Regions from separate parts of the Streptomyces sp. NPDC027663 genome, predicted to be linked through region 1. Evidence: riboswitches for the same ligand, from Rfam matches in the RefSeq annotation. Region 1 holds a riboswitch; the other holds the start of a gene.
The links. Region 1 has a riboswitch for cyclic di-AMP ahead of ACZ4SF_RS35680 (M23 family metallopeptidase). Riboswitches for the same ligand answer to the same signal wherever they lie in the genome.
Positions count from the first base shown of each region.

Region 2: another riboswitch for cyclic di-AMP. It lies ahead of ACZ4SF_RS19920 (transglycosylase family protein); the one in region 1 lies ahead of ACZ4SF_RS35680 (M23 family metallopeptidase).

Region 1 covers NZ_JBVHSK010000023.1:21,774-26,174, forward strand. Annotated here, with positions in the region: partial or broken gene ACZ4SF_RS35675 (aldo/keto reductase) at 1-648, opposite strand, end outside; gene ACZ4SF_RS35680 (M23 family metallopeptidase) at 742-1,791, opposite strand; cyclic di-AMP (ydaO/yuaA leader) riboswitch at 1,801-1,970, opposite strand; tRNA gene ACZ4SF_RS35685 (tRNA-Met) at 2,292-2,365, shown strand; gene ACZ4SF_RS35690 (dihydrofolate reductase family protein) at 2,509-3,642, opposite strand; gene ACZ4SF_RS35695 (MarR family winged helix-turn-helix transcriptional regulator) at 3,723-4,256, shown strand; gene ACZ4SF_RS35700 (GTP cyclohydrolase II) at 4,357-4,401, shown strand, end outside.
Region 2 covers NZ_JBVHSK010000006.1:467,859-472,259, reverse strand. Annotated here, with positions in the region: gene eno (phosphopyruvate hydratase) at 1-1,146, opposite strand, end outside; gene ACZ4SF_RS19920 (transglycosylase family protein) at 1,453-2,142, opposite strand; cyclic di-AMP (ydaO/yuaA leader) riboswitch at 2,147-2,321, opposite strand; gene ACZ4SF_RS19915 (transglycosylase family protein) at 2,505-3,575, opposite strand; gene ACZ4SF_RS19910 (cytochrome P450 family protein) at 3,743-4,401, opposite strand, start outside.

The DNA.
Region 1 (4,401 bases):
GTTGTAGTGGGGCTGGAGTGCCACATAGCGGGCCAGGCCCTCGCTGTCGGAGAAGTCCTGCAGCGGGCCCTCGTAGGTGTCCCGGGAGACCAGGTTGTAGTGGGGCTGGAGTGCCACATAGCGGGCCAGGCCCTCGCTGTCGGAGAAGTCGAGGGAGGCCTTCAGGCGCTCGGCGGTGATGTTGGAGGCGGCGATGTGCCGGACCTTTCCGGCCTTCACCAGCTCGTCCAGCGCGCCGATGATCTCCTCGACCGGCACCTCGGGCTTGTCGAAGTGCGTGTAATAGAGGTCGATGTAGTCGGTGTCCAGGCGGCGCAGGGACGCGTCGGCGGCAGCCTTGATGTTGGCCGCTGACAGGCCCTGGAACCGGGGGTGCTGGCTGACCTTGGTGGCGATGACGACGTCGGAGCGGTTGCCGCGCGCCTTGACCCACTTGCCGATGATCGTCTCGGACTCACCGCCCTGGTTGCCCTCGATCCAGGCGCTGTAGCTGTCGGCGGTGTCGACGAAGTTGCCGCCGGCGGCCGTGTAGGCGTCGAGGACGGCGAACGAGGTCTGCTCGTCGGCGGTCCAGCCGAAGACGTTGCCGCCGAGGGAGAGGGGGAAGACCTCGAGGTCGGTGGAACCGAGTTTGTGCAGAGAAGTCATGCTCTACGTCAACGCCGGCGGTGGATGATCGCATTCCGCCGCCGGCGTCCGAGTTCCCGCGAAGGGCCGTCACCGGCTCCCGGGAAGGACGTGTCAGGGGTTGAGGCCCTTGCCCCGCAGCCATGCCATCGGGTCGATGCCGGTGGCCTGGCCGCCGGGGTGGACCTCCAGGTGCAGGTGCGGGCCGGTGACGTTGCCGGTGGCGCCGACGCGGCCGATGACATCGCCGGTGGCGACCTTCTGGCCGACGGAGACGCTGATCGAGGACTGGTGGCAGAACCACAGCTCGGTGCCGTCGTCCAGGGTGAGGATCGTGCGGTAGCCGTAGGAGCCGGCCCAGCCCGCCTCGGTGATCTTGCCGCTGTGGACGGCCTTGATGAGGGTGCCGGTGGGGGCGGCGAAGTCGAGACCGGTGTGGTAGCCGGAGGACCACATCGAGCCGGCCTGGCCGAACGTCGAGGTGATCGTGTACGAGGAGGTCGGGAGCGCGTACTGCTTGGCCAGCTCGGCCAGGCGCTTCTCCTCGGCCGCCTGCTTGGCTTCGGCCGCCTTCTGCTCGGCGTCGGCCTCGGCCTTCTCCTTGGCGGCGGCGGCCTTGGCGGCGGCCTCCTTCTCCGCCTTGGCGGCCGCGTCGGCGGTCTGCTTCTCGGCGGCGGCGAGCGCGACGGCGTGGGCCCTGCTCTCGGCCTGGCCCTGCTGCTGCTCGGCCTGGGCCATGATCCGGTTGCGCAGTGTCTCGCCGGCGTCACCGCCCTGCTCGGCCTCGGCGGAGGTCACGCCGACGCCGCTGAGCGCGGTGGTGGCCTCGGGAGCCTTGTCGGCGTCGTCGTCGAAGAGGGAGCCGACGGAAGGCAGGTCGGGAAGGGAGATGGAGACCGGCGGTTTGCCGGTGTTGGCGCTGGCCATGCCGCCCGCGCCGACCGCGGCGATCACGCCGACGCCGAGGACGGTGGAGCTGCGTGCGAACCCGCCGCGCTGCTTGGCGACGCGGTGCCGGCCACGGACGGGGGTGATGGACTCCTCGGTGGGATTCCATTCCTCCCAGGGGCCCTCCTCCGCACGGTAGGCGCCGTAGCCGAAGGTCTCGGACTCGCGCTGTGCCGGTATGAACGGGGCTTCGGGGGCAGGCCGGTTGGACGCCACGCGGGCGTACTCCTTTCCTTCCTCCGCCTACCGGGTTAGCTGACGGGTTCGGAGCAGGAAGGTCTCCTACGCGCGTATACCGGTCGTGGACTCCGTGAGTTCACGACCGCGGCATTCGCGTGATTCACCCCAGAATGGTGGTTCCCCGGTTCCCTTGCGGGATTCGGCGCGTGCGCACGGAGCCGCCTCTTGTGACGGCTGGGACGACCGCGCTGCGTTATCGAACGTTAATAGACCTGCCGGTCACTTTCCAAGCCGTTCGACTTGATCATTAACGTTTTTGCCTGCGGAACTATCGGCAAGTAGGCGACCAAACCGGGCGAGTTGGCCGTACTTGGGGAATGTTCAGTAGTCACTCGCTGTTTGATGGTGACTCAGGTGTCATGCGGAGGGCTTCCATCCGCTCACCTTCCGTGACAACACGCGGCTCGTCCGGCCGGTCCCCACGGAAACCGGTGTGCAGGCGGTCCTGCGTATGGCGTATGCTGTAACCACAACGACGCGGGGTGGAGCAGCTCGGTAGCTCGCTGGGCTCATAACCCAGAGGTCGCAGGTTCAAATCCTGTCCCCGCTACTGAAAACTCAGGGCCCGGAATCCATCGGATTCCGGGCCCTGAGTGTTTCCGGCCCCCTTGGAAGGGCCGCTCGTCTCGGGAAGCCGCTCGTGCCGGGAAGCCGCTCACCTTGGGGGAGCGCTCGCCACGGGCAGGCCGCCCGTCACCGCAGAAGATGGGCGTTCGGCGCCTTGGCGAGTTCCTCCAGCTCCGGCAGCACGACGACCTGCGCACCCCCGGCCCGCAGCACCCCCGTCCCGTCGGCAACCGCCACGAACGTGTCCGGCTCCCGCCAGGCGGTGACGACGCGGCGCACACCCGCCGCGAGGATCCGCTCGGCGCAGGGAGCGGGGCGTGAGGCGCGGCGGGCGCAGGGCTCCAGGCTGCTGTAGACCGTGGCGCCGGGCAGCCGCGGATCGGCCGGGTCGGCCTTCGCGAGGGCCGCCTCCTCCGCATGGACCACCGGGTCGGCACCTTCGCGGGAGTGGCCGCGGGCCAGCTCCGTACCGTCGGCGGCGACCACGACCGCGCCGACGCTGAACGCCGTCTCGGAAGGCGGGCACAGCGCGGCCAGCTCGCATGCGGTGCGCAGCCAGTGGCGGTCGGCGGCGGTGGGCGCCGGGCCGGCGCCGGGGGCCGTGGGCTCGTAGCGCATGAGCACGACGTCCTCGATCCGGCGGGTGTCGAGCAGCCGCAGGCGTCCGCCCTGGTAGCCACCCGGCCCGAAGAGGCGCGGGGCCGCGGGGTCGCCGACGAACAGCGGGGCGAGGACCAGCTGGAGTTCGTCGGCGAGGCCCTGCCGGAGCAGCTGGGTGTGGACCCGTCCGCCGCCCTCCACCATCAGACGCCCGACCCCGCGCACGTCGTGCAGGTGCTCCAGCAGGTCACGCCAGTCCAGATCGGGGCCGAGCGGGACGACGTCGGCGGTGCTCCCGAGCAGGCGCGAGGCCCGTCCGGCACCCTTGTCGGTCGTATAGACGAGCTTGTCGCCGCCGGTGTGCCAGAAGTTGGCCGCAGGGTCGAGGTCGCCGGAGGTGGTGACGGTGACCTTGAGCGGATATTCGGGCCTGCCCGCCCTGGTGCGGGCCGCGCGGCGCTCGGCGGAGTTGACCAGCAGGCGCGGGTTGTCGGCGCGGATGGTGCCGGCGCCGACGAGAATGGCGTCCACGGAGGCCCGCACCTCGTCGACCCGGTCGAAGTCGGCCGGGCTGGACAGCAGGAGCCGTTCGGGGCCGGTGTCGTCCAGGTAGCCGTCGAGGGAGACGGCGGCGGACAGCAGCACGTACGGCAGGGGCATCGGCGCACTCTCTTCCGGAGGGCGGACGGTCGACAGGCAGACCGCTTGGTTCAAGTTTGAAGCAAACTTACACTGGCGACATGACGACTCGCTGGCTCACCCCCGAGGAGCAGCGCGCCTGGCGCGCCTACATCGCCGCGTCCCGCCTCCTGGAGGACGCGATCGACCGGCAGCTCCAGCAGGACGGCGGTATGCCGCACCTGTTCTACTCGGTGCTGGCCAACCTGTCCGAGGCGCCCGGCCGGCAGCTGCGCATGACCGATCTCGCCGAGACGCTGAAGATCACGCGGAGCAGGCTGACGTACGTGGTGACCCGGCTGGAGCGGGACGGACTGGTGCGCCGCGAGAACTGCAGCCAGGACAAGCGCAGCTCGCTCGCACTGCTGACGGACGAGGGGATGGCCGTACTAGAGCGTACGGCACCCGGGCACGTCGAGACGGTGCGCAGCACGCTCTTCGACCGGCTCACCCCCGAGCAGGTGGGGCAGCTGGAGGCGATCTGCACGGGGATCGCGCGCGGGCTGCAGGGTGAGGACGACGGGGCGCGGGCCGGGACGGAAGAGGTGCCGTGGCGCCGGCGGTCGTCGCCGTGCTCCGGTACGCCGTCCGACTGAAGACATTGATTCAAGTTTGAAGCATGGGGGAGGGTCCCGAGCCAGCATCTGCTTCAAATCTGAAGCAGGTGCCTCGACGGAACGGAACCCGGAGACCCGCATGCCCGACATCCCCGCCGCCACCGCCGCCACCCCGCGCGCCCGT
Region 2 (4,401 bases), on a different contig from region 1:
GGTGGCGACGGCCAGGTCGGCGATGGTGACGTCCTCGGTCTCGCCGGAGCGGTGGGACATCATGCACTTGAAGCCGTTGCGCTGGGCCAGCTCGACGGCGTCCAGGGTCTCGGTCAGCGAGCCGATCTGGTTGACCTTGACCAGCAGGGCGTTGGCGGCGCCGTCCTCGATGCCGCGGGCCAGGCGCTCGGGGTTGGTGACGAACAGGTCGTCGCCGACCAGCTGGACCTTGTCGCCGAGCTTGTCGGTGATGACCTTCCAGCCGGCCCAGTCGTCCTCGAACAGCGGGTCCTCGATGGAGACGAGCGGGTAGGCCGCGACCAGCTCCTCGTAGTACTCCGTCATCTCGGCGGCGGAGCGCTCCTTGCCCTCGAAGAGGTACTTGCCGTCCTTGTAGAACTCGGAGGCGGCGACGTCGAGCGCGAGGGCGATCTGCTCGCCGGGGGCGTAGCCGGCTTCCTTGATCGCTTCGAGGATGAGGTCGAGGGCCTCACGGTTGGAGCCCAGGTTCGGGGCGAAGCCGCCCTCGTCGCCGAGGCCGGTGGACAGGCCCTTGCTCTTCAGGACCTTCTTCAGGGTGTGGTAGACCTCGGTGCCCCAGCGCAGGGCCTCGGAGAAGGACTCCGCGCCGATCGGAGCGATCATGAACTCCTGGATGTCCACGTTGGAGTCGGCGTGCGAGCCGCCGTTCAGGATGTTCATCATCGGCACCGGCAGCAGGTGCGCGTTCGGGCCGCCCAGGTAGCGGAAGAGGGGCAGGTCGCTGGCCTCGGAGGCGGCGTGGGCGACGGCGAGCGAGACGCCGAGGATGGCGTTGGCGCCGAGGGAGCCCTTGTTGTCGGTGGCGTCCAGGTCGAACATGGCCTGGTCGATCAGGCGCTGCTCGGTGGCGTCGTAACCGACCAGCTCCGGGCCGATCTGCTCGATGACGGCGAGGACGGCCTTCTCGACGCCCTTGCCCTGGTAGCGGTTCGGGTCGCCGTCGCGGAGCTCGATGGCCTCGAAGGCGCCGGTCGAGGCGCCGGACGGAACGGCGGCACGACCCGTGCTGCCGTCGTCGAGGCCGACCTCGACCTCGACCGTGGGGTTGCCTCGGGAGTCCAGGATTTCCCGGGCTACGACGACGTCGATGGACGGCACGAGCATCTCCTTCTTGGATGTGACGCTGGAAGTGCGGGGCGGTGTGCCTTACGGCTGCGCCTTGCGACTAGAGCCTAACCGTCCCGGGGGCGTCGGCCACCGACCGACCGTCCCGTGGACATGCCGACGGTACCTTTTGTTTTCGGCCGAAACAAAGACCTGTGGCGACGGCACAGAAAAACCCCGCCCCGGTGCGTACGGGGGAACACGCACCGGGGCGGGGAGCCCGTGGGGACGGGGGTGGCCCTCACGAGGCCTGCGATGAGACCCCTGGGGATGTGAGGGCGCTGTGGATCCGCTCGGAACCGGGGGTCACTTCAGGTGGAGCTGCTGACCCGGGTAGATGAGGTTCGCGTCCTCGACGATGTCCTTGTTCAGCTCGAACAGCTTCTGCCAGCCACCCTCGACCTTGTGCTTCGCGGCGATGGTGCTGAGGGTGTCGCCCGCGACGACCTTGTACTCGCCGTCGCCCTTCTTGACCTTCTTGCCGGTCGGGGTGGTGACGGTCTTGCTCTTGCTCGTGGACGCGGCCGGACGCTCGGCGGAGCGGGAGGCGGCCTGCTGGTCGGTGGAGCGGGTGGTGGTGCTGCCCGAGTCCGAGGGGGTGCTCGGGGCGGCACCGCCGTAGGGGGTGCCGGACAGGCCCGTGCCGCAGACCGGCCAGGCGCCCTTGCCCTGGGCCGCGAGGACCTTCTCGGCGATCTCGATCTGCTGCGCCTTGGTGGCCTTGTCGGCGGTGGCGGCGTACTGCGAGCCGCCGTACGCGGCCCAGGTGGAGGCGGAGAACTGCAGACCGCCGTAGTAGCCGTTGCCGGTGTTGATGGACCAGTTGCCGCCGGACTCGCACTGGGCGACCGTGTCCCACTCCGAGGCGGTGGCGGCGGAGGCGTTGCCGGCCGCCATCAGCGGGGCGGCGACGGCGGCGCCGGTGACACCGGCGAGCGTGATGGCGCGGACGGCCTTGGACGGACGACGGTGCTTGCCCTTGCCGGAAAACAGCATGGAACGATCCCCTCACCGACGCCTGCGAGGTGAGCTGTCGGGTTCGGGCCGGTTGAGTTGCCCGGCCGCATCTCCCGCTGTGCGCGAGATGCGGCTTCACCCCGAGCCGGTCCGGCATCAACTGCCGGGCCCGGCACTTACCTTGGGTCCCCCGCTCCTGCCTACGGCGCTTGACGCGACGACTGTTCCCGGGCAACCGCTGGCAGGATTCGGCGTTGCGACTGCCGGGGCTCGTGGTGACGAGCGGCCTTGACCGTAGGCACGCGGTCCGCGGAATTTCAAAGACGATCAGGGCTTCTGAGACTCATCCCACACTTTCGCCAAACCGGACAATAGGGCGTTAAGTGGGGCGTCAACTCCCGCTAATCGCCGTCCGTTTCGTCCCCGACTTCCAGGGTCTGACCGGCGGTGATGTGATTCGGGTCGGCCCCGATGGCCTTCTTGTTGCCGGCGTAGAGCGCGCGCCATCCGCCGTCGACCTCAAGGGAGTCGGCGATGGAGGCGAGGGAGTCGCCGTCGCGGACGGTGTAGGTGTCCGGTTCGCGAGAGGCGTGGCGGCCCGAGGAGGCGGCATTCTGACCGTTTGTCGCGCTTTCGTCCGCACTCGCCCCCCGATGACGTCCGCCACCGCCGAGGGAGCCGGTGTCGACCAGGCTCCAAGAACCGGCGGCCTGCTGGGGGTTGTCCTCGCGGCCGGGTTCCGGAGTGGCCGTGGCGGAGCCGTCGGCCCCCTGCGGGCTTCCCGCGTCCGGCGACGCGGATTTGTCGGACTTGGGCGTGTCGGTCCCGTCGGAGCCGTTCACCTTGCCGTCACCCTCGCCCGGCTTCCCGGCCGGCCGGCCGTCCTTGCCGGACGAAGAGCCGTTGCCGGAGCCGGAGTCGGCATCGGAACCGGCGTCCCCCGAAGGCGACGAACCCGGCAGACCGGACGAGTCGGAGTTGTCAGGGCTGTCGGGGTTTTCGGAACCATCCGAACTGTCAGTCGATCCGGACGGGTCACCCGAACCGTCGGTGTCACCGGACCGGCCGACGCCCGTGTCGACGTCCGCCGAGTCCGAATCCTCGGTCAGGCCCGACAGCAGGGCGCAGGTGGCCCAGGGGGTGGTGCCCTTGTCCGCGAGGATGTTCTCGGCGACGGCGATCTGCTGGGAACGGCTGGCCTGGTCGGCGCTGGCCGCGTACTGGGTCCCGCCGTACGCGGCCCAGTCCGCCTGCGAGATCTGCAGCCCGCCGTAGTACCCGTTGCCGGAGTCCGCGCTCCAGGAGCCGCCGCTCTCGCACTCGGCCACCTTGTCCCACGTGGTGCCGTCGGCCGCGCTGGCGCTGGCGGCGCCGAGGAGCGGGATGGCGATGGCTGAGCCGGTCACCCCGGCCGCGACGAGGAGAGCCGGAGCCTGACGGGGGCGACGGTGTCGACCGTTCCCGGAGAGCATGCAGAGGCCTTTCGAGCGACAGCAGTACCGGCGCGGCGGATGAAGCCCTTCGCCACGCTGATGGGTGAACGTATAGGCAGACGATCACTTGTCACAAGTTCATGCCGCGCAGATCACGTGAAGATCACAGAGTGAATGTCCGTCAGGTTTCCCTGGACGGGCTGTGTTCAGGCGGTGGGCGTGAACTCCACGGGCAGGGTGCGCAGGCCGCGCATGATGAGTCCGCCGCGCCAGCGCAGCTCGTCCGGGTCCACGGCGAGCCGCAGGTCGGGCAGGCGGGTGAGCAGCGTGGCGAGCGCGGTCTGGCCCTCCAGCCGGGCGAGCGGCGCGCCGAGGCAGTAGTGGATGCCGTGGCCGTAGCCGAGGTGCTGGTTGTCGCGGCGGGTGAGGTCGAGCACGTCCGGGCCGGCGAACCGCTCCGGGTCCCGGTCGGCCGCGGCGAGCACGACGAGCACCGGGTCGCCCGGCGCGATGTCCTGCCCGCCGATGGTGAGGGGCTCGGTGGCGAACCGCCAGGTGGCCAGCTCCACCGGGCCGTCGTAGCGCAGCAGTTCCTCCACGCCGGTCTCCAGGAGGTCCCGCTCCCCGCTCGTCACGGACTGCTGCAGGAGCCGGCGCTGCCCGGGATGGGTCAGCAGGGCGTACGTGCCGTTGCCGATGAGGTTGACCGTCGTCTCGAAGCCGGCGAAGAGGAGGATGAAGGCCATCGCGGCGGCCTCGTTCTCGGTGAGGTGCTCGCCGTGGTCGGAGGCCCGGATGAGGCCGGAGATCAGGTCCTCGCCGGGCGCCGGCTCGGCGGGCAGCGCCTCGCGCTTCCTGTGGATCA